Regions from separate parts of the Clostridium sp. LXY-7 genome, predicted to be linked through region 1. Evidence: riboswitches for the same ligand, from Rfam matches in the RefSeq annotation. Region 1 holds a riboswitch; each other region holds the start of a gene.
The links. Region 1 has a riboswitch for cobalamin ahead of ACI48Q_RS14215 (sirohydrochlorin cobaltochelatase). Riboswitches for the same ligand answer to the same signal wherever they lie in the genome.
Positions count from the first base shown of each region.

Region 2: another riboswitch for cobalamin. It lies ahead of cobT (nicotinate-nucleotide--dimethylbenzimidazole phosphoribosyltransferase); the one in region 1 lies ahead of ACI48Q_RS14215 (sirohydrochlorin cobaltochelatase).
Region 3: another riboswitch for cobalamin. It lies ahead of ACI48Q_RS10080 (YitT family protein); the one in region 1 lies ahead of ACI48Q_RS14215 (sirohydrochlorin cobaltochelatase).
Region 4: another riboswitch for cobalamin. It lies ahead of ACI48Q_RS02175 (hypothetical protein); the one in region 1 lies ahead of ACI48Q_RS14215 (sirohydrochlorin cobaltochelatase).

Region 1 covers NZ_JBLLJL010000004.1:206,145-213,866, forward strand. The annotation lists gene ACI48Q_RS14200 (hypothetical protein) at 30-374, shown strand; gene ACI48Q_RS14205 (D-serine ammonia-lyase) at 657-1,976, shown strand; gene ACI48Q_RS14210 (GIY-YIG nuclease family protein) at 2,068-2,313, opposite strand; cobalamin riboswitch at 2,585-2,758, shown strand; gene ACI48Q_RS14215 (sirohydrochlorin cobaltochelatase) at 2,935-3,765, shown strand; gene ACI48Q_RS14220 (cobyrinate a,c-diamide synthase) at 3,812-5,122, shown strand; gene ACI48Q_RS14225 (precorrin-8X methylmutase) at 5,177-5,803, shown strand; gene cbiD (cobalt-precorrin-5B (C(1))-methyltransferase CbiD) at 5,817-6,896, shown strand; gene cbiE (precorrin-6y C5,15-methyltransferase (decarboxylating) subunit CbiE) at 6,902-7,516, shown strand; gene cbiT (precorrin-6Y C5,15-methyltransferase (decarboxylating) subunit CbiT) at 7,517-7,722, shown strand, end outside.
Region 2 covers NZ_JBLLJL010000001.1:815,544-823,265, forward strand. The annotation lists gene ACI48Q_RS03880 (methyl-accepting chemotaxis protein) at 1-20, opposite strand, end outside; gene ACI48Q_RS03885 (cupin domain-containing protein) at 282-626, shown strand; gene ACI48Q_RS03890 (AraC family transcriptional regulator) at 776-1,675, opposite strand; cobalamin riboswitch at 1,923-2,086, shown strand; gene cobT (nicotinate-nucleotide--dimethylbenzimidazole phosphoribosyltransferase) at 2,266-3,342, shown strand; gene cobC (alpha-ribazole phosphatase) at 3,346-3,939, shown strand; gene cobU (bifunctional adenosylcobinamide kinase/adenosylcobinamide-phosphate guanylyltransferase) at 4,058-4,609, shown strand; gene cobS (adenosylcobinamide-GDP ribazoletransferase) at 4,617-5,432, shown strand; gene ACI48Q_RS03915 (DegV family protein) at 5,544-6,407, shown strand; gene ACI48Q_RS03920 (aminopeptidase P family protein) at 6,642-7,722, shown strand, end outside.
Region 3 covers NZ_JBLLJL010000002.1:618,317-626,038, reverse strand. The annotation lists gene ACI48Q_RS10105 (2-oxoacid:acceptor oxidoreductase subunit alpha) at 1-370, opposite strand, end outside; gene ACI48Q_RS10100 (4Fe-4S dicluster domain-containing protein) at 363-551, opposite strand; gene ACI48Q_RS10095 (acetyl-CoA hydrolase/transferase family protein) at 569-1,900, opposite strand; gene ACI48Q_RS10090 (4-hydroxyphenylacetate 3-hydroxylase family protein) at 1,923-3,377, opposite strand; gene ACI48Q_RS10085 (sigma-54 interaction domain-containing protein) at 3,619-4,674, opposite strand; gene ACI48Q_RS10080 (YitT family protein) at 4,691-5,542, opposite strand; cobalamin riboswitch at 5,725-5,910, opposite strand; gene ACI48Q_RS10075 (class I SAM-dependent methyltransferase) at 6,055-6,615, opposite strand; gene ACI48Q_RS10070 (homocysteine S-methyltransferase family protein) at 6,761-7,722, opposite strand, start outside.
Region 4 covers NZ_JBLLJL010000001.1:448,353-456,074, forward strand. The annotation lists gene asrA (anaerobic sulfite reductase subunit AsrA) at 1-670, shown strand, start outside; gene asrB (anaerobic sulfite reductase subunit AsrB) at 670-1,464, shown strand; gene asrC (sulfite reductase subunit C) at 1,479-2,450, shown strand; gene ACI48Q_RS02165 (sigma-70 family RNA polymerase sigma factor) at 2,773-3,324, shown strand; gene ACI48Q_RS02170 (hypothetical protein) at 3,324-4,760, shown strand; cobalamin riboswitch at 4,855-5,028, shown strand; gene ACI48Q_RS02175 (hypothetical protein) at 5,323-5,742, shown strand; cobalamin riboswitch at 5,910-6,084, shown strand; gene ACI48Q_RS02180 (cysteine-rich small domain-containing protein) at 6,350-6,607, shown strand; gene ACI48Q_RS02185 (BMP family protein) at 6,900-7,722, shown strand, end outside.

The DNA.
Region 1 (7,722 bases):
TACAACTGATTTAGATAGGAGATATTACTATGAAATTATTTAAAGGAATACCATGTGTATACTCTTGTAGAGATGAAAAGATAGAATATGAGTGCAGTGCGCTTTCAAGAAATGATTCTATGAGCTTTGCAATAGAAGCTGTAGAGGAGCAATTACTATTAAATGAAGAAATATTAAAAAAAGCATTATCTAAAGAACAAAATCTTGAAACAGATGGAGTATATATGTATATGTCTAATTGGAATATAATACCGGTAAAGAGTAAAGTTCATATAACTATACTTCCAGAAGTCACTAATTTCTATGCTGCAAATCTAAATATAAGTATAGGTATTAAAAATACTGATTTAAATAAAATATTAGATATAAAATAATAGCAAAAAAGTAGTCCCATTACGAAACTACCTTTTCACTATTCGAAACAACTACATGATAACATATAATAATGTAAATGTATACAAAGAAAATTATATTCAGCTATATGAAGTAAAGGCAACATTATTAATAGAGTTACCTTTACTCAATATTATTCAGCGAGGGATAGAAAAAGAAAATGGAGAATAGGATTAAGTGTTGGAGCGTAGATAACATAGAGAAATTAATGTTAATGTAGTAAAATTAAGTTAGTAAGTATAGTTCTTACACGAGGGGGAGTTATGAGTATGAGAAGAGAGTTGAATTATTATATTCAGAAGTATGAGATAATAGAGGATATGATAAAATATAAGCCTCTATTTTGGGAGAACCCTAAGACAGAAGGATATCTAAAATCCAAAGAGAACATGCCGTTTACTCTAGATGATATGACTCAAGCAGAATGTAGGCTAAAAAAGTTTTCTACATTTTTAATGAATGAATTTCAGGAGTTGAAGGATACAGGCGGAATCATAGAATCACCATTGAAAGAAATTAAAAATATGAAGGAGTATTTTCAGAAAGAATTATGCATTAGCATTAATGGAACCCTTCTTATGAAGTGTGACAGTGAATTAAAGGTTGCAGGATCTATAAAAGCACGAGGAGGAATTTATGAAGTATTAAAGCATGCTGAAACTCTTGCTTTAGAAAATGGAATTATAGACGATAATAGCAAATATGAAACATTTGGAACTAAAAAGATGAAGAAATTTCTTTCAGGTTACAAGGTAGAAGTTGGATCTACAGGAAATTTGGGATTAAGCATAGGAATTATGTCTGCAGCTATGGGTTTTAAGGCAATAGTTCATATGTCTCAAGAAGCGAAACAGTGGAAAAAGGATTTATTAAGAAGCAAAGGTGTAGAGGTTAGAGAGTATAGCTCTGATTTTACGAAAGCTGTAGAAGAGGGGAGAAAAAGTTCACTAGAGGACCCTAAGAGTTATTTTGTAGATGATGAAAAGTCTAAAGACTTGTTTATGGGATATGCAGTGGCTGCTTTTAGACTTAAAGAGCAATTAGATAATCTTAATGTAATAGTAGATAAAACACATCCACTAATTGTATATCTTCCTTGTGGTGTTGGTGGAGGTCCAGGAGGAATAACTTTTGGACTTAAAGCAATATATGGAGATAATGTTAGGTGTTATTTTGGAGAGCCTACTCATGCCCCAGCTATGATGTTAGGGCTGATTACAGGCGAACATGATGAAATCAAAGTTCAGGATTTAGGAATAGATAATATAACAGAAGCAGATGGACTTGCAGTGGGATGCCCTTCAGCCTTAGTAAGCAAATTTATAGGTCCATGGATAAGTGGATGTTATACGGTAGAAGATTCGGAACTCTATCCTATTTTAAAAGAGTTAAAGGATAGAGAAGGATTAATAATAGAACCATCATCAGCAGCAGCATTTTTAGGATTAAAGAGAATGGCAGAAAACCATATAGAAGATATAAACATAGAAGGTGCAACTCATATAGCATGGACAACAGGAGGATTATTCTTGCCTAAGGAGATGTTTGATGAATACTATATCAAAGGGAGTAATAAGAAATAGTAAAAATATATAACTAGAGTGAGAACTTATATAAAGTATACACAGATTAATTTACACACACTCACTCTCTATGAAATTTGTATTTCAGATTCTAAGGTAGAATATTTATAAGAGAAAGCTTTTCGGTTCTGGAAAGCTTTTTTATTTCGTGCTCTCTTTTAAGAGCGGATGACTTGTCTTGGAATTCTTCATGATAAATTATTTCTACAGGTAATCTACATCGAGTATATTTAGCGCCCTTTCCATTATTATGAGTTAAGAGTCTTTTTCCTAAGTCATTAGTCCAACCAGTATATAAGGTATTATCGCTACATTTTAGAATATATACATAACACATAAGTTAAATCCTTTCATTAATTAAAATATACTTATCATAATTTATATATTTATACACGGTTAAAAATATATAAATATATAGTGTTTATCAGGAATTAAAAATATTTATAAATTAGGATAAATTTAAATTTGTAAGATTATTTTGTATCCTACATTATAAATTTAAAAGTAAATAAGTTATATCATAAGTATAGTATAAATGCTAATATATTGATAATAAAAATTTTCCGTTGAAATAAGTTATTGGTTAGTATATAATAAATAAGTAAAATAGAATATATGTAGTTTTGGGTACATTATGTTTAATAGGGAAAGTGGTTTAAATCCACTACAGCCCCCGCTACTGTAAACGGCGACGAATCTTATAAGTCACTGGATTAATATCTGGGAAGACAAGATAAGGATGAACCGTGAGTCAGGAGACCTGCCTTAAAACTTGAAGCTAATACTTCGGAGGGAAGGTAAAATACATAATGTTGCTTCGGCATAATAAAATTATGCTAATAAATTATGTTTATAGTTAAAGATAACTTTAACCTCTACCTCTAATGGTAGAGGTTTTTTATTGGGAAAAATTGTTACGACCCCTGGGGTGGTTACATAATTTGGGAGGAGTTTGAGGATGAAAAAGGCAATTTTAGTTGTTAGTTTTGGTACGACATATAAGGAGACTTTAGAACTAACTATAGAAAAAATAGAAAATGAGATAAGAGATACTTTTAAGGAGTATTATGTTAAAAGAGCATTTACTGCTCATATGATTATCAATAAATTAAAGAAAAGAGATGGAATAATAGTTCCAACTCCAGAAGAAGCATTAGAGGAACTTTATAAGGAAGGTTATGAAGAGGTTATAGTTCAACCGCTACATATTATTCCAGGAGAAGAATTTCAATATGTAAGATTAGTAGTTGATAAGTTTAGAACAGAAAATAAATTTAAATCTATAAAGGTTGGAAGACCAGCACTACACTTTCAAGGAGGAGAAGAAACTCCAAATGATTATGAGATATTCATTGAATCTATAAAAGAAATAATACCAGAGTATAAGACAATGCTATTTATGGGACATGGAAGTAATCACCCATCTAATGCATGTTTTGTGAGTCTTCAGAGTGTATTTAAATATGTGCATATAGATAATGTTTATGTGGGAACTGTTGAAGGATATCCAACTATAGAAAAAATGATAGAAATGCTTAAAAAGGATAAGGTAAAAGAAGTTAAGTTAGCTCCATTAATGTTAGTTGCTGGAGACCATGCTACAAATGATATGGCCTCTGATGAAGAAGATTCATGGAAAACTATTTTGAATGAGAATGGAATACAGACAGAAGTTTATCTTCATGGACTAGGAGAAATAGAAAAGTTTAGAAAAATATATATAGACCACGTTCAAGATGTAATAGATGGTAAATATCTCCATTTGGGTGATACAAAAAAAACTATATAAGAAAATATTCCTTACAGTTATAGGTAAAAGTATAGGATGTGATTATATGAAAAGTATAATAATTTCGTCTAATAGTAGTGGTGGAGGAAAGACTACCATAACTTTAGCACTTATGAAAGCTCTTAGAAAAAGAGGATATGTTGTACAGGGATATAAAGTAGGACCTGATTATATTGATCCTGCTTTCCATAAAACAGTGACTGGAGTTGCTTCAAGAAATTTAGATTTGTTTCTTATGGGAGAAGAAGGTGTAGTTGAAAGTTATGCTAGAGGTCAAGGTGATCTTGGTGTTATTGAAGGGGTTATGGGACTTTATGATGGTAAGGGAATAGATAGTAGCTATTCCACAGCACATGTATCGAAGGTTTTAAAGATACCAGTAATCCTTGTATTGTCACCTAAGGCTCAGGCTGCTACTCTTTGTGCAGAGATTAAAGGGCTTATGGAATATGAAGATATAGATATAAGAGGAGTAATTCTAAATAATATCGCAGAAGGTTACTATAAATTACTAAAGCTTTGTGTAGAAAAAAATTGTAATACTAAGGTTTTTGGATATGTACCTAAAGATGAAAGATTGAGCTTAAAGAGCAGACATTTAGGACTTGTACAAAGCAGTGAAGTAGAGGATTTAGAAGAAAAATTAGAACTATGTAGTGAACTTTTAGAGAAGTATGTAGATATAGATGAAATTTTAAAAGTATTTAAAGAATGTGAAGCGCAACATTCAGAAAATAAGTTTTTACTTAAAAATAAAGGACTAAATATTGCAGTAGCTTATGATAAGGCTTTTAGCTTCTATTATAAAGAAAATTTAGAACTTTTAGAGCAATTAGGTAACATACAATATTTTAGCCCCCTAATAGATGAGAAGCTTCCAGAAAATATAGACTTTCTATATATAGGAGGTGGGTATCCTGAAGTGTTTAGAGAAGAGTTGAGTGCTAATAAGTCTATGCTTAAAAGTATTAATGAAGCTCTAAATGATGGGTTAAAATGCTATGCGGAATGTGGAGGGTTGATGTACCTTACTGAAAGCATAGAGGGGGTAGAGATGGTTGGATTTTTAAAAGGAAAGTCATATATGACTAAGAGATTAAATAATTTTGGATATGCATCAATTAAAGTAAAAAAGAAAAATACAATGATTTCAGTAGGTACTAAAATAAACTGCCATGAATTCCATAAATCCTTAGTAGAACTACAGGAAGAACAAGTTTATGCTTTAGAGAAGCAGGTTTATGATGGAAGTAAAAAGCAATGGAATTGTGGATATGTTAAAAGAAATACCTTAGCAGCTTACGGTCATGTTCATTTCTTTTCAAATATAGAGTTTTTAAAAAGTTTAGTTGAATAAGCGTAAAGAAACAAATAGCTATTATCTTTAGCATAAGTAAGAAGGAGATAAAAAATGGATTATATAAAAATGCCAATGGATATAGAAAAAAAGAGTTTCGAAATTATTGGAGAAGAGATGGGTCCTCATAATTTTGATAATAGAGAACTTTCAATAATAAAAAGAGTTATTCATACTACAGCGGATTTTGAATATAAAAATCTTGTTTATATGAGAGAAGGAGCTATTGATGCTGCCTTAGAAACTCTTAAAAAAGGTATTACTATTTATACTGACACTAATATGGCTCTTTCAGGAATTAATAAAAAGGCACTAGAGAAATTAAACTGTAAGGTAGTTTGTTATGTGGCTGAAAAAGATGTAGCTGAAATTGCTAAAGAAAAAGGAATAACTCGTTCTATGGCAGCAGTTGAGAAAGCTGTAGAAGATGGAGTAGAGTTCTTCGTATTTGGAAATGCACCAACAGCGTTATTTAAACTTAAGGAATTGATTGAAGCAGGAAAATCTAATGCGAAGTTCATAATTGGAGCACCTATAGGCTTTGTTGGAGCAGCTGAATCTAAAGAGGAAATAGAAAAGCTTGAAAATGTGCCAATGATGACAGTTAGAGGAAGAAAAGGTGGAAGTGCTGTGGCAGCGGCTATAGTAAATGCTCTTATGTACATGTTAGTGGAAAGATAAAGAAGGGATAATTATGTTAAATTTATATGTTAATAGTAATGGGAAAAAATTAAGATGTGGATATACTACAGGTTCCTGCGCAGCAGGGGCTGCGAAGGCAGCAACATTCATGCTTTATACAGGAACGGTTATAGAAGAAATTCAAATTACTACACCTAAGGGTATAACCCTAGATTTAAAAATAAATAAAGTAGTAATTGAAGAGGATTATGTTGAATGCTCCATTATAAAAGATGGTGGAGATGATATAGACGCAACTCATGGCCTTAGCATATGGGCGAGAGCTGAGAAATTAGATCATGGATATGTGCTAAAGGGTGGAAAAGGTGTAGGAGTTGTTATGGGTGAGGGACTTTATATAAGTAAAGGAGAACCAGCTATAAATCCTGTGCCTAGAGTTATGATTGAACAAAGCGTTGCTGAAGTGCTTCCTAAGGATAAAGGGGTATCAATAACTATTTTTGTACCTAAAGGAGAAGAAATAGCTAAAAAAACCTTTAATCCTAGATTAAATATAATTGGAGGCATTTCTATTTTAGGGACTACAGGAATAGTATATCCGATGTCAGAAGATTCCATTAAGGAATCCATAAAAATAGAGATTACCCAAAAAGCGCTAAAACATAAAAAACTTATCTTAGCTTTTGGAAACATGGGAGAAAAGGTTGCAGAACAAATGGGATATGGAGAAGAGCAAGTGGCTATTATATCTAATTTCGTAGGTCTTGCAATAGAATACTGTATAGAGTGTAAAGTAGAGGAGATTTTAATAATTGGTCATATAGGTAAACTATGTAAGGTATCGGCAGGATGTTTTAATACTCATAGTAGAGTGTGTGACGTAAGATTAGAGGTAATAGCACTAGAGCTTGCACTATTAGGTGCACCAAAGGAAGTAATAGAAAGAATATATATGGAGAAGACCACTGAAGGAGCCATAAAAGCTCTTGGTGATGATTATAAGGAGATATATCAAAGTATAGTTAAAAAGGTTAAAAAGAGAATGGAAGCCTATAGCTATGATGCAATTAAATGTAATGCAGTAATGTATTGGGGAGCTACAGATCCTAAAATACTAGCTACTGCAGAATAAAGTGGGTGAAATGTTTGATATATATAGTTGGATTAGGGCCTGGTAGTAGTGATTATATACTTCCTAAAGCTTTAAAAACCTTAGAAAATGCTGATTTAGTAATGGGTTTTTCTAGAGCTTTAGAAAGTATTGATTTCATAGACAATAATAAAATAGCTATTAAAACTTTAAGTGATATATTAGATAATGTAGAGAAAAATAAAGATAAAGACATTGCTGTAATAGCTTCAGGAGACCCATGTTTTTATGGAGTGACTGAATATATAAAGAGAAATTTAAATAAAGATAAAGTAGAGATAATTCCAGGAATCAGCTCTTTTCAATATCTTATGTGTAAACTAGGTAAAAGCTGGCAAGGAGCTTTTTTAGGAAGTGTTCATGGAAGAGAAGCAGATTTTTTAAGTATAGTTAGTAAAAACAAAACGTGTGTTTTTTTAACGGATAAGACTAATTCTCCAAAGATTTTAGCTGAGAAGCTTTTAGAAGGAAATATAAACTGTAAAGTTTATGTAGGAGAAAATCTATCCTATGAAGATGAAAAAATAACTATAGGAAATCCTTTGGAAATATCTAAGGGAGAATTTACATCCTTAAGTGTTTTTATAGTGGAGGAAGCTTAGATGAAGTTTATAAAAGATGAAGAATTTATTAGAGGAAATTGTCCTATGACTAAAGAGGATATAAGAATTCTTAGTATAGCTAAATTAAATTTAGAAGAAGATTCAAACCTATTAGATATTGGTGCAGGTACGGGTACAATTGGTATACAAGGATGCAAGATATGTACCAAAGGTAAAGTTATTGCTATAGAGAGAGATAAAGAAGC
Region 2 (7,722 bases), on a different contig from region 1:
GTATGTTTAAAATTATCCATTTAATACAATCCTTTCTATGATTATAATAATTTTCATATTATTATAACATATAAATTCTGTAATATGGAGTGTATATCTTGAAAATCTTGTGATAAGGCCAGTGAAATTTTAATATGAGAACTATTGAGCAGCTTATAATAAATACAAATAATTTTAAGAGTGCTATAGATAATAAAGAAAAGTATAACATAGTATCCATTTAGTAAAGAAACAATAGTAAAGAGTATTTAAATACTTTTATATTAGAGGAGGAACTTACAATGGATAAAAATCAAAAACATCTATTAGATGGTAGCTTAGTACAATACAATGATACAGCAGTGCCAAAGATGCCTGTATTTGCAGGAAATGATATGACCTCAGAAGTTTACTATTTTAAACCAGGCCAAATATTAAAGATACATAGACATCCAAGTGGTGAACAAATTTTCTTTTTCTTAAAGGGGAATGGGAAAATGAAATCAGGAGAAGAAATTTCTGATGTAAATGTGGGAAGTACAGTTTTTGTGCCTACTGGAGAATGGCATGAAATTATAAATGGTGATAATGAGGAAATGGTAGCTGTTCAAGTGACAAAGATTGGAGCAGGAGCAGAATATAAATAAGTTACGAAGTAATTTATTTAGGTAAGGACAACCATAGGTTGCTCCTTACATGTCACAAAGTGACGCCTTACCACGAACGCAGTGAGTATTTACCTATGCCTACGGCGCCTTTACCTAAAATAAAATGCTTCACATTTCATTTATAAATTCTATTTTCTTAATTTTATAGGGATATATATTTCCATGGTAACTTTTTCGTATTCCCATGGATGGCAATGTTCATCGTAGTATTCAAAATCAAATTTATCATCATCAATTTCATATTGAGAATTAGGAAACCATTCTTCTAAAATATACTTCCAAGTACCTTGTATAGAGTCTACGAAATCTTTATCATCTACAGGTGGAGTGGTAAATACAGCATAGGTTGCAATTGGAACTTCTAATTTATACATATCTTCAGTAGCTAAATCGAAATTATCTACAGCCACAGATAATAAGCAAGAAAAATCATCTGTATCTACATTGGTATTAATACAAATACAATATTCACCATGCTTTGGCGGATTCAAAACAGTATAAAGCTTATCTTCCCAATTAGTATCAAGTCCTCTTTGAGACCAAAAGGCAGGGATATCTCTTGTGTGAAGTATATTTTTAAGATTATTTTTAATTTCATAGCCAACAACTTTAAAAGCGGGCTTCTCAATTATTTTAGGTTGCATTATAATACCTCCAGTTTTATTTATTTTAGATTTATATAAATTTATTTTTGGTGGTAAACCCTTTGGGGCATGTATCCTATAGATACTTGGTGGATAACCAAAAGAACGTTTAAAAGCTTTTGTGAAACCAGCATGGGTATCAAAGCCATAATTCATAGCAACATCAATTATTTTATATCCCTGATTAAGTTCCAATAAGGCAAATTGAAGTTTTCTCTGGGTTATATATTCCATTACTGATAAACCTATAAAACTACTAAATATTTTGTAGTAGTGATAGGTTGAGAAACCAGCAATTTTTGCCAAGGAACCTACAGTTATTTCTTCTTTTATATTTTCATCAATGTAATCTATGGTTTTTTGAATTAATTCTATATAATCCATATTGATACCCCCTTAATTTTATTTACCTAGGACAATAATATAATATCATACCATATACAAAAGTTATTTCTTATCCTATTTTGTTATGTTTATAGACCTATGTCATCTTAAAACATAAAAAATAAGCAACTTGAATATAATTCTATTGTAATATATAATTTACAAGGTAGATAATTAAATAAGAATTAGTTTTATGGTACTCTTTAGAGTATAAAGCCATATATAGTAAAATCTTTATGAAGATTGTGAAAAAGTTTTATTTTATGGTTGAATAGGGAAAGTGGTGAAAATCCACTACAGCCCCCGCTACTGTATACGGATGTAGAGCCTTAACCACTGATATATTTTTGTTGGGAAGGATAAGCTTTTAAGGCCGTTAGTCAGGAGACCTGCCTGAAGCTATGCTTATACCACGGAGGGATGGTAGATGGCAGAATGATTTAAATAAAGATTATATTTAGTGTATAAATTATTCTTGTAACACCCTTCCTTAGGAAGGGTGTTTTCAATTTATGGAAGCACCCCTGGGGTCATTCCATAAATTGGAACGACCCCAGGAGTAGATACAAATTTTGGATGGAGGAAATGATATGGGTTTATTAGAGCAGACATTAGAAAATATTTCAGTATTAGATAAAGAGGCTATGATTGAAGGAAAGCGAGTATTAAACAATCTTTGTAAGCCTATTGGTAGCCTTGGTACATTAGAAGATTTAGTTGTTAAGCTTTATGGTATAAGAGGTAATGAGGTTAAGTGTATAAATAAGAAAAACATAGTTATAATGTGTAGTGATAATGGTATCATTGAAGAGGGGATATCGTCTTGTCCTAAGGAAGTTACATCTACTGTTACAGAAAATTTTATCAAAGGAACCACGGGAGTTTGTAACTTAAGTAAGTTTTATAATACTGATCTCACAGTGGTGGATATTGGAGTAGATAAAGACTTTGACGTTGAAGGTATAATAAATAAAAAAATTAATTATGGAACTAAGAATATGGCAAAGGGACCAGCTATGTCAAGGGAAGAGGCTATAAAAGCAATAGAGGTTGGAATCGAAATTGTTAGTGAGCTAGTAAAGAAAGGTTATGACTTAATTGGAACTGGTGAGATGGGAGTTGGCAACACTACTACTTCTGCAACAGTTATATGTGCTTTAACAGATTTAGAAAGTGATTTAATAGTTGGAAAAGGTTCAGGATTGACAGAGGAAGCTCTAGAAAATAAAAGAAGAATAGTGAAAAAAGTTTTAGACATTAATTCTCCAAATAAGGATGATGTAATAGATGTAATCAGTAAGGTAGGTGGACTTGATATAGCTGGACTTTGTGGTGTGTTTTTAGGAGGAGCTGCACATAGAGTACCAATAGTTATAGATGGGTTAATTTCTTCTGCAGCAGCTCTTTGTGCTTTCAAATTATGTGAGAAAGCTAGAGATTTTATGATTGCTTCACACCTATCTAAGGAACCAGGGTCAGAATACGTACTGCAGAAGCTAGGACTAAAACCTATGCTTAATTTAGGAATGAGATTAGGCGAAGGAACAGGATGCCCTATAGCATTTAGTATAATAGAGAGTGCATTATTTACAGCACATAATATGGGGTCATTTGAAAGTTCAGGAGTAGTAAAGGATGATTATATAAATTTATGGGAAGAGGAGTAAATGATGAATATTTACTTAGTAAGACATGGAGAAACAGAAGAAAATATAAAAAGAACCTATTATGGAGCCATTGATTGCAAACTTACACATAAAGGAGAAGAACAGGGGAATTTACTAGGTAAAAAATTAGAGAGCATGAAATTTCAACGGGTCTTTTGTAGTGAAAAGCAAAGGGCAAAAGATACCTTAGAACATATATATAATGGAAGGGATTTATTCATAGATAAGAGATTAAATGAAAGAGATTTTGGAGATTTTGAAGGGAAAACTTTTAATGAACTACAGGAAGCATATAAAGAAGAGTATGAAATGTGGACTAGAGATTGGAAATTACATAATCCTCCTAAGGGAGAGAGTTTTATTGAATTTTATGAGAGAGTAGTAAGTTTTATGAAGGAGCTAGAAAATCAGGAAAAAGAATTGGAAAATATACTTATTGCCACCCATGGAGGGGTAATTAGAGCAATGTATTGCTACATTTTAGATGGAAACTTAGATAATTACTGGAGGTTTTCATCACGTAATGGTGATTTATCAATTATTAAATTAGAGCATGGATATTTTTATATTGATAGTATTATTCCATTAGAAATATAGAATGTGTTAAGTCATAAATTTAGTTTTACTACTAGAGAGATTGTATTTTATAAGAGTTGAAGGTATCCTTTAAAACAACTGTAAAAAATACAAGAATATAAAATAAGGAGGAGTTAATATGAGTAAGGTTACTTTGGTTACTGGTGGAAGTAGAAGTGGAAAAAGTACCTTTGGAGAAAGTCTTTATAAGGGAATTGATGATGTATTATATGTTGCTACAGCTATAGTTACAGATGAGGAAATGGCACATAGAATTCAAAAACATAAAGATAGTAGAAATCAAAATTGGAAGACTTTAGAGGGATATGAAAATTTACACGAAAAAATAAAAAACTATAAGGAAAAAAATATATTCTTAGATTGTGTAACTATAATGAGTACAAACTTAATGTTTGATAAATATTGGGACTATGATAAGGTTAGTGATGAAGAAGTGGATAGGGTTTGTACATATATAAAGGAACAATTTACTCTGCTTATAAATACATGTAGAAGTTTAAATAAGGAGCTGGTGCTCATAACTAATGAAGTAGGATGGGGATTGGTTCCAGAATCAAGACTTTCTAGAGTTTTTAGAGATATGCAAGGATTTATAAATCAACATGTAGGAAGCTTGAGCGATGAAGTGTATTTAGTGTGTTGCGGATGCCCTATGAAGATGAAAGGATAGATAGAAAATGAATATAGCAATAAATATAGGAATTATTGTAGGTATTATAGTAGCTGGAGCCATAGGAAGAGGAAAGATGTTATTTAATGATTTTTTACTGGTCTTTCAATTTATAACTAGACTCCCAGTGAATATATCACTTAAATGTGAGCAAGATAATTTTAAAAAGGGGACCTTATATTTTTCAGTGGTAGGAGCTATTATTGGAGCTTTAGAGTATTTAGTTTTTATGGGTAGCTATCAGATTCTGCCATTACCTATAGCTGCAGTGCTAACAGTATTAAGTGGAATATTTATTACGGGAGGGCTTCATATGGATGGACTTGGAGATACCTGTGATGGATTTTTTGCATTTAAAGGTAAAGATCGAATTATAGAAATAATGAAGGATAGTAGAGTAGGAACCTTTGGAGTTATTGCACTAATTATGGAAATAATATTTAAAATAGTAGGAATATATTATTTAGGAACTAAAGATTTAGCTTATATGATAATAGTTGTACCATGTATTAGTAGGCTATCATTAGTGTATTTAAGCCTAATAGGTAAGACTGCTAAAAAGAATGGCACAGGAAATCTTTTTATCGGAAATACTAATATTATATATTTCATTGGAGGTATTATATTAACAGTAGCCATAGGGAATTTGTTTTTTTCAATAGAAACCATACTGTTATTAATAGTAGCAGCAATGGTGATTTCGTCTATATTTAATATATACTGTGTAAGGAGAATCGGTGGACTATCAGGGGATACATTGGGAGCTAATAATGAAATTATAGAAATAGCATTATTTTTAATTTTATGTAGTACAATATTTTAATAAATGTAATTAACATAAAATTTATATAAATAAAATAGTATTTTAAAGTATAATAGTTGTTATAATTTGAATTATATGAAATATCTATAAAATAAATTTGGAGGTGTAAAAGTGGGTATTAAGATAATTACAGATAGTACCAGTTATATACCTGTGGAGATAAAAAGTCAATATGATATTACAGAAGTACCTTTAAGTGTTATATTAGAGAATAATAGTTATAAAGAAACAGAAATAGACAATAAGTTTTTTTATAGAAAAGTTGAAACGCTAGATAGTATTCCAACTTCTTCTCAGCCAAGTGTAGCAGATTTATATGAGGTTTTTGAAAATCAAATAAAAGAAGGCCATGATGTAATAGGAATTTTTATATCTTCAGATATGAGTGGAACTTATTCTAGTGCTAATACGGTTATAAAGGAAATGTTATTAGAAAAATATCCAAAGGCAAAGATAGAGATGATAGATTCTCAAACTAATTGTATGCAAATGGGATACTGTGTTATAGAAACAGCTAAGGCTGCACAAGAAGGTAATTCTTTTGAAGATGTGGTTCATATAGCTAATAATATGATAAAAAAAAGTAGATTTTTATTTATACCAAGCACTTTAGAGTATTTAAAAAAAGGTGGAAGAATAGGAAGTGCTGCCGCGTTATTAGGAAAAGTGCTTCAAATAGTACCAATACTAACTGTAGAGAATGGAAAAACTACTGTATATGAGAAGGTAAGAACAAAACAAAGAGCTATAAATAAAATGATAGATAAGACTTATGAGGATATAAAATTAAAAGGACTAGGACAAATAATAATACATCATATCAATTGTGAAGAAGAGGGAAGAGTTTTAGCTAATAAAGTTAAGGAACTCTTAAATGTGGAAATTTTAATACAAGATATAGGACCAGTAATAGGTGCTCATGTAGGTCCAGGAGCAATAGGGATAGCCTATTATACACAAGAAAATTTAAGATAATACTAATCATACAAATACAAAGCTTATAATTGTATACAATTACCTGTCATTATTATCAGTAATATTCTTTTAGATTCCAATATTTTAGGCTAAGCCTACTAGACTTATTTCGGGAAACCATAATGTGGAAATTACCTAAGTTTTGTTTGTACAGAACTTAGGTAATAAGGAGTGTATTTTAAAATATAAAATTCACATATTAAGATTATAATGCTGAACTAAAGGAGTGGTAATATGAACATTAATAAAAAATTACAAAACTTAAGAGAAATAATGGGAAATAAGGGAATAGATATATTTATTATCCCTAGTGCTGACAATCATGGAAGTGAATATGTAAGTGAATACTTTAGAGTAAGAGAATGGATTTCTGGCTTTACGGGTTCAGCAGGTACTGTAATTGTGACTTTAAAAGAAGCTCATCTTTGGACAGATGGAAGATATTTTTTACAGGCAGAACAGCAACTTAAAGGAACGGAATATATACTTGAAAAAATGGGTGAGCCAGGAGTTAAAAATCCAACTCAATGGATCTTAGACACTGTTAAAGATGGTGAAACTATAGCATTTAATGGAAAAGTATTTACAGTGTCAGAGTTAGCTAAATTAGAAGACACTTTAAAAAATAGGAGAGTTAATATAAAGTCAGAAGAAGATATTATTGATGAAATATGGAAAGATAGACCATCAATGCCTAAAGGAAATCTATTTATACATGAATTAAAATATACGGGTAAATCTGCATCAGAGAAAATTAAAGAAGTCAGATCAATAATGAAAAATGAGAAAATAGATAATTTCTTATTGGCATCCCTAGATGATATTGCATGGACTTTAAATCTGAGAGGGCAGGATGTGCCTTGTAATCCTGTATTTTTAAGCTATTTATTAATAGAGAAAGAAAATGTAACATTATATATTGATATGGATAAAATAACTTCATCTATAGAAGAGATATTGAAGGAAGCTAATGTTCAAGTCAAGAGCTATGATGAGGTGGTTTTAGATGTTGAGAAGTTAAATGAGAATATAACTTATGATGCTACTAAGACTAACGTTTGGCTTAAAAAAGCTATACCACAAGGTGTAAAAGTTGTTGAAAGAAGAAATATAACTACAGAGTTAAAGGCTAAAAAGAATAGAATTGAACTTGAAAATATTGAGAATTGCCAAGTTAAAGATGGAGTTGCTATGGTTAAATTCTTAAAATGGCTTAAGGAAGCTATAAAAACTGAAGAACTTACTGAAATAAGTGTATCAGATAAGTTAAGAGAGTTTAGAGAACTAGGAGAAGGCTTTATAGATATAAGCTTTG
Region 3 (7,722 bases), on a different contig from region 1:
TTACATCTCCCTGAGATACAGAGGTTGGAAGTCCTGTACTTGGGCCTCCTCTCATTACATCCACTATTACACAAGGGATTTCAGCCATGGAAGCATATCCAATGACCTCTTGTTTTAAGGAAAATCCAGGACCGCTAGTTGCAGTCATTGCTTTAACTCCAGTCATAGCTGCCCCAACTACAGCAGCCATTCCTGCAATCTCATCCTCCATCTGTATAAATTTTCCGCCAACTTCTGGTAATTTTACAGAACTTATTTCTGCAATTTCACTGGCTGGACTTATAGGATATCCACCATAAAATTTCATTCCAGCCCTTATAGCACCTTCAACACAAGCTTCATTTCCTTGTATTAATACCAATTTACTCATCACTGTCTCTCCTTATATTTATAGCAAAATCAGGACATATATTTTCACATATACCGCACTTTATACACTTTTCTTCTTGAACAACTATAGCCTTCATATTCTTTTTTCCAAGTACCTTCTTTGGGCAATTATCTATGCATAGTTCACAGCCCTTACACCACGCTTTATTTATATATATCATTGTTCTAGCTCCTTTAATTATTTATGAATTTTATGATAAATAAAATAGTTAAATTGCTTATTAAATCTCTTCTCCCATTCTTCTATAAGTTCAGCTCTAAATTTAGGATGAGCTATGTTAATTAAAGCTCTTGCTCTTTCCTTTAAAGATTTACCTTTAAGTCCAGCTATTCCATATTCGGTAACGACATAATGTATATCATTCCTAGAGGTGGTTACTGCGGCACCCTTCTCTAAAAATGGAACAATTCTAGATATAGTACCCTTGGCTGCGGTGGATGGCATTGCTATTATAGATTTTCCACCCTTAGATATATTGGCACCTCTTATAAAGTCTACTTGTCCCCCTACTCCACTAAATTGCTTTAACCCCATGGATTCAGCAGCTACTTGGCCCATTAAATCTATTTGTATACAGGAATTAACAGATACCATGTTGTCATTTTTGCCGATAATATAAGGGTCATTTACATAATCTACAGGATGCATCTCTATCATTGGATTATTATCTATAAAGTTATAGAATTTCTTTGTTCCCATGAAAAAGGACACAACCATCTTATCCTTATGAAGAGTTTTTTTCTTGTTATTGATTACACCTGCTTCAATTAACTCTAAAACTCCATCTGAAATCATCTCAGAATGTATGCCTAATTCTTTTTTATCTTTTAAAAATAGTAGTACCGCGTCTGGAATTGAGCCAATTCCTAATTGAAGGGTAGAACCATCATCTATAAGCTCTGCACAATTTTTACCAATAGCTTTTTCGACGTCTCCAATTTCACTAGGTTTTATCTCCATTATGGGATAATTAACTTCTACTATATGATCAATATCTTTTACATGAATAAAAGAATTTCCTAAAGTTCTCGGCATATTAGGATTTACTTCAGCTATGACAATATCTGCACACTCTGCTGCTGGTTTTGTGTAGTCATTAGATACACCAAAGCTAAAGAAGCCATGTTCATCGGGGGTAGAAACTTGAATTATTGCTACATTTACCTTTAAATACTCTTCTCTAAAAAGTCTAGGAATTTCTGAAAAGAAACAAGGGGTAAAATCAGCTCTTCCATCCGATATAGCAACTCTTGTGGATGGACCAGCAAAAAGAGAATTATGTTTAAAGTTAAATTCCTTTTCCTCTTGTACATATCCACCTGAACCCATTCCTATCATGTGAACAATTTCTATATTTGAAAACTTATCACTATCCCTTACCATTTCATCTATAACTGCTTTAGGTTCTCCAGCTGCATGGCCTATTACAACTCTATATCCACTTTTAATTTTTTCTGTTGCTTCGCTTGCAGATATAATTTTTTGTTTATATAATTCTCTCCAATCCATTGTTTTCTCCTTGTGCTCTCAATTATTCTTTTATCTTCGCAATATTTTTAGCTAAATTCTTTTTATCCTCAAGTTTTCCTTGTCTTGAAATCATAATTCTCTGTGCCTGAGGGGAACCAGCTCCATGCATAGATTCTGTTCTATAACCTACTGCTGCAGTTCCTAAGGTTATGTTTTCTATAAGCCTTAAAATCCTCATTCTGTCTTCAGTCGATACACTTGCAACACCTTTTAAATACTTTTCTACATAAGGACCTATTTTGGGATCTCTAAGATCTTTTTCTGAAGGCATAGTTACCATTAATCCTCCTGCAATATCTTCTGCTAATCTAGCTATTTCATAAGGAAATCTAGTTATATTTTGCTTACATACATTGGCAAGTAATAAATCTATTTGATAGTTTCCAGATTTTGTTTTGTGCCCTTCAGAAGAGCATGCTATCCCACAGCTATATAGGGTTTCATTCAAATGAATCATCTCTATAAGCTTATCCTTTATGTGAGATGCTTTGTTTGCACCATTGTAATCTGCTGCTGTGGCTGCAGCTCCAATAAGCACATCTCCTACACCAACTTTACATCCGCCATAGCTTTGTCTATGATAACCTGCAAACCTTTCTACTAACATTCCTGCAAATTCAGTTTCTCCATTTAAGAAGATTCTTTCATTAGGTACAAAAACATCCTCAAAAATAGTTAAAGTTTCATGGCCTCCAAAATTTGAATTTCCAATATCTATGTCAGCATCTTCTTCAATTTTTCTTGTATCGCAGGATTGACGTCCATATATACTAAATATCCCTTCTGTATCTACTGGTACAGAAAATGCCACTGCCCAATCCACATCCTCTGGCCCCATAGCTATGGTTGGCATAACAAGTATTTCATGAGAATTTATCATTCCAGTTTGATGAGCCTTTGCTCCCCTTACTACTATTCCATCTTCTCTTCTCTCCACTACTCTAAGATATAAATCAGGATCTGACTGGTTGCTTGGAGATAACCCTCTATCTCCTTTTGGATCTGTCATGGCTCCATCCACCACTAAATCATTTTCTTGAACATATAACATATATTCTTTAAATTTTTTATGATAATTAGTTCCACATGCCTGATCAATTTCAAAAGTAGTGCTATAAACTGCATTAAAAGCATCCATACCTACACAACGCTGAAAGCAAGAAGCAGTTTTTTGACCACATAATCTCTGCATTTTTACTTTATTTATTAAGTCTTCAGCACTTTGATGAATGTGGCAAAACCTATTTATTTTTTTCCCTGTGAGATTTGATGTGGCTGTCATAACCTCTGAATATTCATCATGTTGTGCTAATTCATAGGTCATAGCCACTGAATTTAGGGATGGTCTAATCATTGGATGATCCACTGGATTTTCTACTAATTTCCCAAATAGATAAACCTTAGTTTTTAGCTTCCTCAAACTTTCTATATATTCTTCTCTAGTCATTAATCCCATAAAAATTCCTCCCTTTCATTTATCTAATAATATTAATAGCAACTTCCATGCCAATTTTTAATATCTGTACAAACTCCCTATTCCCCTCAATTCTTTCAATAAAAAAAATCATATAGCCTAAAATTATCACTGAAAAATTGCAATAATTGTATGCTATATGATATAAACCCTATATTTATCAACACTCTCCACGGTGATATGCAATAATGCAACTATGCAGCATTGCATGTGAAAAATTTATTTATTTAAAATCATTTTCTGATCTAATCCTCATATATTTTTGTCTCTTCCTAATTAGGGTTGATGGATCTATTTTTAAGGCTTTTGCTGCAATCTTTATATTTCCATATCTTGTTAAAGCATCTGTTATAATCTCCATTTCCACCCTGTCCATAATTTCCCTTAAACTATATCCCTTTATGGAATAGTTACTTATGCTAAGTATGTAATCCTGTTCCACTCTTGTATTGCTAATCTCCTGTGGTAAACTACTTTCTTGTACCATGGTATTTTCGTTAATTATAATTTGTCTTTCTATAACATTTCTAAGCTCTCTAACATTTCCTGGCCATTCATAGTTATAAAGATATTCTAAGGTATCTTCACTAAAGCTACATTTAGAATTATATTTCTTATTTATGCTCTCTGTAAAATGTTCTATAAGTAGTGAAATATCCTCTTTTCGCTTTCTTAAAGGAGGTATTTCTATAGGAAATACACTAAGCCTATAATATAAATCTTCTCTAAATAGCTTCATATTTATTAATTCCTTTAAATCTTTATTGGTAGCTGCAATTATTCTTATATCTATAGAAAGTGACTCTGTGCCACCAACCTTTTCGATTTGCTTTTCTTGAAGCACTCTTAAAAGCTTAACTTGGGTGGTTAAAGGAAGCTCTCCTGCCTCATCTAAAAATATGGTACCTCCATCTGCTAATTGAAATAGTCCTATTTTTCCTCCTTTGTTAGCTCCTGTAAAAGCTCCTGGCTCATAGCCAAAAAGCTCAGATTCGATAAGACTCTCTGGTATTGCTCCACAGTTTATTGTTATAAAGGACTTGTCCTTTCTTGAGCTATTATAATGAATGTACTTTGCAATTCCCTCCTTGCCTACTCCAGTCTCCCCCAAAATCAATGCTGTGATATCTGTTTTTGAAATTTTTGTAGCACTCCTTAAAACCTGAACCATAGATTCATCTTTTATGACCATACCGCTAATGTCATATAGCTTTTCTTTCATCTGATTTATCCTTTTATCTTCTATAGAATGTCCAACATAACATTTATCCTTCTCCATAATACACCTCCTCTAATTAGTGAGTAATACTTTTAAACCCGTAACCAAATACCTCATATACATTATTTACTGTTACAAAGGCCTCTTTATCTGTTTCATTGATATAACGCTTTAATTTTGCAAACTCTCTTCTTCCTATAAGTACCACAATTATATTCTTTTCCTTATTTGTAAAGCCGCCTTTTCCATTGTAGAAGGTGGATCCCTTATTTAAATCCTTGATGATAAAATTGTTAATTTTATCATATTCATCACTGATTATAGTAACTTCCTTAGAAATGTTAATTCCCTCTATAACTGAATCTATGACAAATCCATTTATGATTACTCCTAGCATTGCATACATGGATAGCTTTGGTCCAAAAGCAAAGGCTGCAGCTACAGTGATGCTCAAATCTGATAACAATACACCCTTTCCTAAATCAATATGAAAAAATTTATTTAAAATCTTGGCTATGATATCTGTGCCTCCAGTAGAAGCATCTTGATTAAATACAATTCCCATGCCCGCACCAGATATTAAGATTCCAAAGACAAGTTCCAAAAATAGATCCCCTGTAATTGAATGTGTCAAATTTACTGTTTTCTCTAAAATTAACACCATAAAAGATACTCCAAAGCTAGAGTATATGGTTTTAATACCAAAATTACTTCCGATAAAAATGAATGCTACTATAAAAAGCACTATATTTATAATTATCATTATAGTCCCCACTGAAATATTAGGAATAAAGTAATTAATAACTAGAGCTAATCCATTAGCTCCCCCTATAGCTAAATTATTAGTCATTAAAAAAAAGTACATTCCACATGCTACCATGATAATTCCTAGATTGATTAACATAAATTCCTTAATTTTTTTACTCATAAAAATCCCTCCATTGATATTCTGTATTTGATTATGAAATATATTGCCCAAAAAGAAGAAAACCTCTTAACTCAAGAGTTAAGAGGCATAAAACCGTACAGATAAAACCTATATAAAAGTACAATAAATAACGCTTTTATATAGCTATCTTTTTATGACACCCCCCATCAACCGTAGAGTAATTAGTGTATCAATAAAGGCAGGTCTTCTGACTCTGGTTCATAGTTGCTTCAGCCTTCCCAATATAAATCAGTGGCATCTGTTAAGAAGCTTCTCCCCATTACAGCGGCGGGACCGTATAAGATTTTCACTTATTTCCCTTTTAAACAAAGCATTTAAAGCTTTGTACCTCTATCTGATATATTAAATTTTCCAATTACAACTTAATAGAAATTTTTAGAATTCAAAATTTTCTAATAATTATCGAAGTTGAAACACATACTTTTAAAATATCTCACCAATCTGAGTATATCTCTTCCATTAGTTTAATTCAAGAGGAGGTTTAAATCTAATTAAGTATTTTTACATTTTAATACATAAGCTGGAGGTACATTAACAATAACTTTCTCTAAACTTATGTCTCTAAAATAAGTATTAATATACTCCTTTTTAAATAGAGTATATTGAAAAGTTATAAATAAGCCTTCTTGCTTTAATACGTCCCTAGTTTTGTTTAATATGTTGTTAGAAACATCTTTAGGCAAACTAGTAAAGGGTAATCCTGAAACTATATAATCTGCTTTTTCAAATTTATATTGTTTTAAATATTTATCTATATTTTCTGCAGAATCGTTTACTACTATAATATTATTAAAATCAATGTACTTTTTCTTTAATTTTTCACAGAAATTTTCATTATATTCCAGTAATATCAACATTGTATGTTCTTTTTTCTCCTTTACTAGCTTGTCTGTAAATATTCCAGTTCCAGGACCGTATTCTATTATACATTCTGCACTGTCAAAATCTATGGAGCTAACCATCTTCTCTGCAAGCTTTTTAGAACTCGGAGCTATGGCGCCTATAGTTCTTGGTGATTTAATATATTCTATTAGAAATTTTATTGTACCCATACTAAAACCTCTCCCATTATTTTAATTTACTTCATTATTTTAGTATAAAATACAATTATTAAAATTTCATGTTAAAAATTCTTAATTTTTTCTAAACTTATTGTTTTCTGACTTTCTATTACTTATGACTATAGGTCTTTAAATACTATCCTAGTACCTCTTTAGCAATTTTTACTGACTCCTTAGCATCCTTTGCATAAAAATCTGCCCCTATGTTAAGGGCATATTCACTATTTAATACTGCTCCTCCTACCATTACTACGCAGTTATTACAGGATTTTTTCAAATCAACAATAGTTTCTTCCATATTCTTCACTGTAGTAGTCATAAGCGCACTAAGTCCTATTAGTTTCACATTATATTTTAGTGCAGTTTCTACTATTTCTTCCTTTGACACATCTTTACCCAAATCTATAACCTCATAGCCATAGTTCTCTAATAATACTTTTACTATATTTTTCCCGATATCATGAATATCTCCTTTTACAGTGGCTAAAATCACCTTATCCTTTAGAATATTAATATTTTTATCCTCTTTTAAACTTTCTTTAATTATTTCAAAGGATGATTTTACTACCTCCGCCGATTGTATAAGCTGTGGAAGAAATATTTTCCCCTTTTCATATTTATCTCCAACAAAATCTAAAGCAGGTATTATGCTCTCATTGATAATTTCTAAAGGCTCTTTGTTGGATAAAAGCAGCTTTGTAAGGGCTTTAGCGTGTTCCTTTGTGCCTTTTATTATCACCTCATAGAGATTACTCTCCACTACTTCCTTTGAAGTAGTGCTCTTTGATATCTCCTTATCTCCACTATTATAATTTTTTACATATTCAGTGGCTCCAATATCTTCATTAGAAAGTACTTGAAAGGCTTTTATTGTATCCATCATGCTTTTATCTAATGGATTTATTATTGGTAAATCTAGACCTGCATATAAACTGTTAGCCAAAAATGTCCTGTTAATCAGCTCTCTATTAGGTAATCCAAAGGATACATTAGAAACTCCAAGCAAGGTTTTAACGCCTAGTTTTTCCTTTACCATAGTAAGTGCTTTTAAGGTCTCATTGATCTCTTTTTGTTGAGCTGCCGCAGTGAGAGTTAGAC
Region 4 (7,722 bases), on a different contig from region 1:
TGGTGTTGAAGATCCTTACTATAAAAGATTAAGGCAAAATGCTAAATTTATAGTTATGGGATGTGAAAAAAGTTTTGACAATTGTTTTTGTGTAAATATGGGAACTAATAAAACTGATGAATATGATGCATACCTATCACTAGAAGGTGGATATGGGTATTTAGATGTAAAAGATAAGGAATTAATGGATATTATAAATTTATATAAAGAAGAGAATGTAGAAGTTATTCCTAAGTTTGTGGAGGAAAATCACATAGAAGTGAATATTCCAGAGGGACTTGATGTTAAAGTAATAGATTCAAAAGTCTGGGATGAATACACACAAAGATGCATAGCTTGTGGAAGATGTAATTTTGTTTGTCCTACATGTACATGCTTTACAATGCAAGACATATTCAGTAAGGATAATCATAAAACTGGAGAAAGGCGAAGAGTATGGGCATCATGTCAAGTAGATGGCTACACAGATATGGCAGGAGGTCATAGCTTTAGACAAGCTAAAGGACAAAGAATGAGGTTTAAAGTTCTTCATAAAGTTTATGATTATAAAAAAAGATTTGGATATAACATGTGCGTTGGTTGTGGAAGATGTGATGATATATGTCCAGAATATATATCCTTTTCAAATTGTATAAATAAGCTTCAAAATGTTGTGGAAGAGGTGAAATAATGAATAGTAATGTATATATGCCTTTTTCTTCAAAGGTATTAAAGGTAAAAAAACATACAGATATTGAATATACCTTCACCATGGAATTTCAAGGTGAAGTTAAACCAGGACAATTTTTTGAGGTATCTATTCCTAAATTTGGTGAGGCTCCTATATCCGTTAGTGGAATAGGGGAAGGATATGTGGAACTTACTATTAGAAAAGTTGGTGTGGTTACTAATGAGATTTTTGAGAAGTATGAGGGTGATAGATTATTCTTAAGAGGACCTTATGGTAACGGATTTGACATAGAAAACTATAAAGGAAAAGAAGTTGTAGTAGTTGCTGGAGGAACAGGATTGTCACCAGTTAAAGGAATAGTAGATTATTTTTCTAAAAATCCAAAAGAGGCTAAGAGTTTTACTTTAGTATCAGGTTTTAAATCACCTAAGGATATATTATTTAAGGATGATATGGAGGAATGGGGGAAAAATATAAATTTTATTTTAACTGTTGATAATGGTGAAGAAGGTTATAAAGGAAATATAGGACTGGTTACTCAATATGTATCTAAGTTAAATATTGAAGATAAAGAAAATGTACAGATTATAGTAGTAGGTCCTCCAGTAATGATGAAGTTTACTCTACAGGAATTTATAAAATTAAAAATTGGAGAAGAAAATATTTGGATATCTCATGAGAGAAAGATGTGCTGTGGCCTGGGAAAATGTGGTCACTGTAAAATTGATGATACTTATATTTGCTTAGATGGACCAGTATTTAATTATACTAAAGGAAAATTTCTAATAGATTAGAAAGGAGGAGAAAAATGGACATTAATACTAAAAAATTAAAAAAGAATGCTTTTAGGATTACTAAAAAAAGAGGGTTAGCCGCTTCAAGAATAAGAGTACCAGGTGGATATTTAAAAGCTGAATATTTGGGTATTATTCAAGAAATAGCTGATAAATATGGAAACGGAACTGTTCATTTAACTGCAAGACAAGGCTTTGAAATACCTGATATAGATATGGTAGATATACCTGAGATAAATACATTACTTCAACCAATAATTGAAGGATTAGAGATAAATCAAGAAATATCAGGAAAAGGCTATACTTCAGCTGGAACCAGAAATGTATCTGCTTGTATAGGAAATAATGTATGTCCTTATGGAAATTATAATACTACTAATTTTGCAAAGAAAATTGAAAAGGCTATATTCCCTAATGATTTACATTTTAAAGTTGCCTTAACAGGATGTCCTAATGATTGTATAAAGGCAAGGATGCATGATTTTGGGATTATAGGAATGACAGAGCCGCAATATGATAGAGATAGATGTGTATCCTGTGGAGCCTGTGTTAAGAATTGTAAGAGAAAAGCAACAGGAGCTATAAGAATAGAAAATTTTAAAATTGTTAGAGACCATGATAAATGTATAGGCTGTGGAGAATGTGTCATGAATTGTCCAACAGGAGCATGGACAAGGAGTGAAGAAAAATATTACAGATTAGCAATAATGGGTAGAACTGGTAAAAAGAACCCAAGACTAGCTGAGGATTTCATTATATGGGTAGATGAAGAGAGCATAATTAAAATTATATTAAATACTTATAAATATGTGGAACAATATATTGATAGAGAAGCTCCAGGCGGAAAAGAACATGTGGGTTATATTGTAGATAGAACTGGATTTATGGAATTTAAAAAGTGGGCATTAGAAGGAGTAGAACTTTCAGAAAAAGCTATATGCAAAGAAAATGTATATTGGAGCGGAATTAAATATCCTAATACGTAATAGAAAACAAGTTAAATATTAAAAGGTTATATCCATCTTAATAGGTAGATCCAAAATTAATATTATATTAAAAAAGAGACATAGATTTATATCTATTCATAAAGCTTGTACATGATGTGCAGGCTTTTATTTATGCATTTATTTTTAGTTTAGGGCCTTATTTTAATATAGTTCTAAAATCAACAATCATTTAAAACAAAGCCTATTTTAATATAATATTAAGTGGAAGAGCAAATTAAAGTAATAATATTAAAGAGATTATAAAATATTCTGAGAGATGTGATAAATATTGTACGTAGTTATAGGTGAAAGGGGGATTAGCATGAATAAGAAGCTTATAGAGAAAGTAAAAAATAGAGATGAAGAAGCTATTTCTAAGTTGATACAAGATCATTCTAACTATGTATATCATCTAATAAAGAGAATTATAGGCAGCATAGGAACAGAAGAAGATGTGGAAGAGTGCGTTAGTGATAGTTTTATAGCAGTGATTAATGATATTGATAATTTTAACGAAGAAAAAGGAAAATTATACACCTTTATATTAATAAAAGCTAAGTATAAGGCTTTAGATTATAAAAGGAAATTAGAAAAAGATAACAATATACAGGCGTTCGTAGAAGAAGTTGATATACAAAGTGATGAAAAGAATTTAGAGGATAGAGTTTATGATAGGATGCAGTTGAGAGGAATAGTAAAAATTATAAATGAATTTAAAGAGCCGGATAGAACTTATTTTTATTTAAGGTATTTTATGTACTACGAAGTTAAGGAGATTGCTAATAAGTTTGGTGTTACAGCTGCAGCTGTAGAAAATAGGTTATATAGATGCAGGCAGTATATTAGAAATATATATAAGGAGGAGGTTATTTAATGAAGGAAAAAGATATGTTTGAATTAATAGATAAGATTATAGAAGATGATTTACAGATAGATGATATAGAGTTAGATATAACTGAGTTAGAAACTCCTCTAAATAGTGATCAAATAGATAATATTCAGAATAGAATATTTGAAAAATTAAATATAAAAAAGAGTAATGAGGAATATGGTAATAAGTCTTATAGGAAAGAAAATATAAAGGCACATAAAAATTATAAAAAGCACTTTTCTTTTTCTATTAAAAAGACTCTTATTGCAGCAATAATAATTATTGGAATGCTTTCCACAGTAGTACTTGCCAAGTATGATTTAATCTATAAGTTTATACCTCAGCGTGGAGGGGTAGTCTCTTCAGAAGGTAGTATTTACTCTCTAAAGAATCCATTAGAGCAAGTGGTGGAAGGGAGTAAAATTACCCTAGAGGATTTAGTTATGGATACTTCAAATAATAATTGTAATGCTAAAATTGTAACATCTAAGGGAAAAATTACAGAAAGTGAAGTAATTTTAGGAGAAAATGGATTTAAAAGTGGAAATAATTCCTCAGCAGGAGGAGGAGAAGGAGGAAGCTTTTGGTATAGTTATTCAGATATCACCAGTTATAATGAGGGCGATAAAATAACTGTAAATGCCTATTTAGATAATAAGAAATTAATAACCTTTGAAGCTGAGTTAGAGAAAATTGAAGGAGTTTCAGATTACAGTAGCCTTGGACCGACAGATACAAAGGAGAATATTAGTATAACTGCCGTAGTAAAGGAAGCAGATCATATATTGGATGTAAACTTCATTACTCCAAATAAAGAGGGAGAGCAAATTGTTTACTATGGAGATGAGTTTAATCAAAAGAATGAAGGTATTTATCTTAGAGATAGTATGGGAACTCAGGTAAAGGGAGAAAGATTATTTCATAATGATAGAAATAATCATATGCAATTTAATATAGAGGGGCTAGTAAAGCCTTATAAAATAATATTGCCACAGGTTACTATAGAAATGAGAAATGAGGGTTTAGCTAATGAAGAAATAAAAATAAAGGTTCCAAAGCCAGGAGAGAAGATAGATATTAATAAAGAGATAAAGATTGAAGATGGAACCATAAAAATACTTCAAGGACATAGGCTTGGAAATGACGAAGAACCGATAATTTGGGGAGAAAAGAAGGATGTAACAACTAACTATATATTAAGTTTTAAGTTAATTAATAATAAGCCTAATAGAATATTGACACAGTTTAAGATATCATCGATAGGTACGCTATTCAATATGAAGGGAGATTTTTCAGGTTATGGAAGTGAATATAATGAAAAAGAGGTTATTGATAAAGTAATTATAGATTTAGATAAACCTAATAAAAACACCTTAAAATTTAATATTACTTCTGCAAATTATTTAATAAATGGAGATTGGGAATTTAGCATAGAGTAAAATTTATAAATTGTTAAAGGTACAAAATTATTTATCTTTGAGTATTCAATAATATTGAAATATGTAAGAGAATATAATATAATGATTATGAAATTAAATATAATAAGTATTAGGTTCCACTAGGAATTAATAGGGAAAATGGTGAAAATCCATTGCAGCCCCCGCTACTGTAAGCATGGACAAATCCTAAAAACCACTGGAGTATTCTGGGAAGGTAGGATAAGTATGAAATGCAAGTCAGGAGACCTGCCTAATATCTTCAGCATAGTTTTCGGTGGGAAAATAGCATTGCTATTATAAAAAAGTATTGTATGAATACTTTATGTTAGCATATAATAAACTCCCATTATTGGGAGTTTTTTATATTATAGAATAATCTTAAGCAATAGGAATAGATTCTTATAGGTTAGGATATATAACGAAGTATATAGCTTTCGGTTTTTGTTATTTAGATAAGTCATCTAAATAACAATTTATAAAAACTATTATAATTAAGAAAATCTGCAATTCTACATAAATAAATATCAATTATTAATATTATAGAGAATAGGAGGTAAGTAGAGTGATGACGTACAATTTATTTATGGAAAACCAGATTAGTAGATATGAAGAAAATATATGGGAGAAATATGTAATTATTGCATCGGAAATAGTTGAAAAACAGAACATATCAATACTTACGAAAGCTAGATTTACAAATAATCTTTATAATATGGATAAAGATAAGGAATTGAATTCATTAGTTTCCATATACACCAATTTAATTGATGAACTTAAACAAGAAATGTTATCTAAAAAAGAGGCACTTGAGAAAATAGATAATGTTTTAGAGAGATTAAAGGTTAGATTTAATATTAATGGTAATATTGATAGATTTTATTATAATTATAATAGTGAAAATATGGAGGGAGTTATAGAATTTATTATAGATAAATTTCTAACTTTAATAGCCATTGTATCAGGAGAAATTAGAGATTTTTAGATTAGGTTGTGATTTAATATGTAGTTATAAAATCAACATTATATTAAAACAAAGCTATAAAGTATTTTAAGTTTTCTAAAACTTAAGCGAAATAATATTGAACTAATGTATTGAGTACATTCTTATTACGGTATGATATACTATAATAAGAATGTAGTTAGAATGAAAAGTAAATAAAGATATTAGACTTATATTGTGATTAAACGGTAAAATGGTGAAAATCCATTACAGCCCGCGCTACTGTAAGCATGGACAAGTCTTAAAGGCCACTGGAATAATTCTGGGAAGGTAGGATGAGAATGAAATACAAGTCAGGAGACCTGCCTTATATTATAATAAGATTTTCGGAGGGAAAATACTAATAGATATAGTTTTATTTGAGTTTTAATAGGGCTATATTTAAATTGTATAACTCCCTGTTGGGAGTTTAATTTTTATTATAAGGTAATCTTAAGTTGTATATTTTTTAGAAGAGAAATTTAAAAATGTAAACTTATAACATAGGCATTTATAAATACTCATTATTTTAAAATACTATTCAGAATAATAGGTTATAAGTGCCAGTTGTTTAAATTAATACTATAAAATAGAAAAGGAGATGCTAAGTATGAGCTGTAACTATAAGTTTTTTCAACATAAAGACTGCGAGTATTTTCCATGTCATAAAGTAGCTAATGAAGAGAAGTTTAATTGTCTATTTTGCTACTGTCCACTTTATTTTACAGAAAATTGTGGGGGGAATTGCAAACTTCTTGAGGGAGGAATTAAGGACTGTACTAACTGTATGATACCTCACTCAGAAAAAGCATATGATTATATAATAGGAAAAATAGTTGAAATAAATAATAATAAGAGAAAAAAATAGTACTGAAATTCAGTACTATTTTTTTCTCTTATTATTAATGTATGATGATTCTAATATTTACAAAATATTTAGAATATTTAAAATATTTATCTTAGAATTATTGTTATTATACCTTTTTATGGTATAATTAAATATAAATTACATTTTCTGATTAACTAATCAATTAGGGATATATTTAGTTAAAGCTATATATTTCATTGGAGCCATCTAGATTATTATACAAGCTATAATTTGGCTTAATCATCTACTGATGATTAGATATAAAATGTAAAAAATAGAGAGGTGAATAATAATGAAGAAACTATTAGCGTTAGTATTGTCTCTTGTCATGGCTCTATCAGTATTCACAGGCTGTTCGTCCAATGGTAAAGCTGATGACAAGGACAAAGAAAAGATTCGTGTTGCCCTTATTCTTGAAGGTGCTATCAGCGATATGAGCTGGAATGCAACAGCTTATGAAGGTCTTAAAAAAATTAAGGCTATGGGTGCAGAGGTAGCATATGTGGAGAATGTTCCAGCTTCTTCTGTCGCTGACAGCATTCGAACCTATGGTGATGAGGGATATGACGTAATATTCTTGTCCACTAATAGCTATGCAGATGCAGGAAAAGCAACTGCAAAAGATTATCCAAACACTCAGTTTTTTATGATTAACTCCAACGTTACAGCAGATAATGTAGCATCCTTTGCTATACAAGATGCAGAGCAGGGTTTCCTTATGGGGGCATTGGCAGCATTACTTACAAAATCCGGAACGGTTGGTTTTGTTGGCGGTTTGGAAATCAATCCAATTATCAATGGCGGTGAAGGCTTTCAGCAGGGTGTTAAATATGTTAACTCTAATATTAATGTTATTTCGACCAACACTGGTTCTTTTGACAATGTAAGTGCTGCAAAAGAAACTGCAAAAGCAATGGTAGGTAAGGGAGCAGACACTTTGGCTCCTATGGCAAATCAGGCATCCTTAGGCGTTATGGAAGCTGCTCAAGAAGCAGGAGTAAAGGGAATTGGATCTGGATTGAATCAAGAAACTGTTGCTCCAGATGCTGCTGTTGTAGCTATTGTAAAGGATACTTCAATAGCTTATGAAGCTGCTTATAAGGCATACATTGATG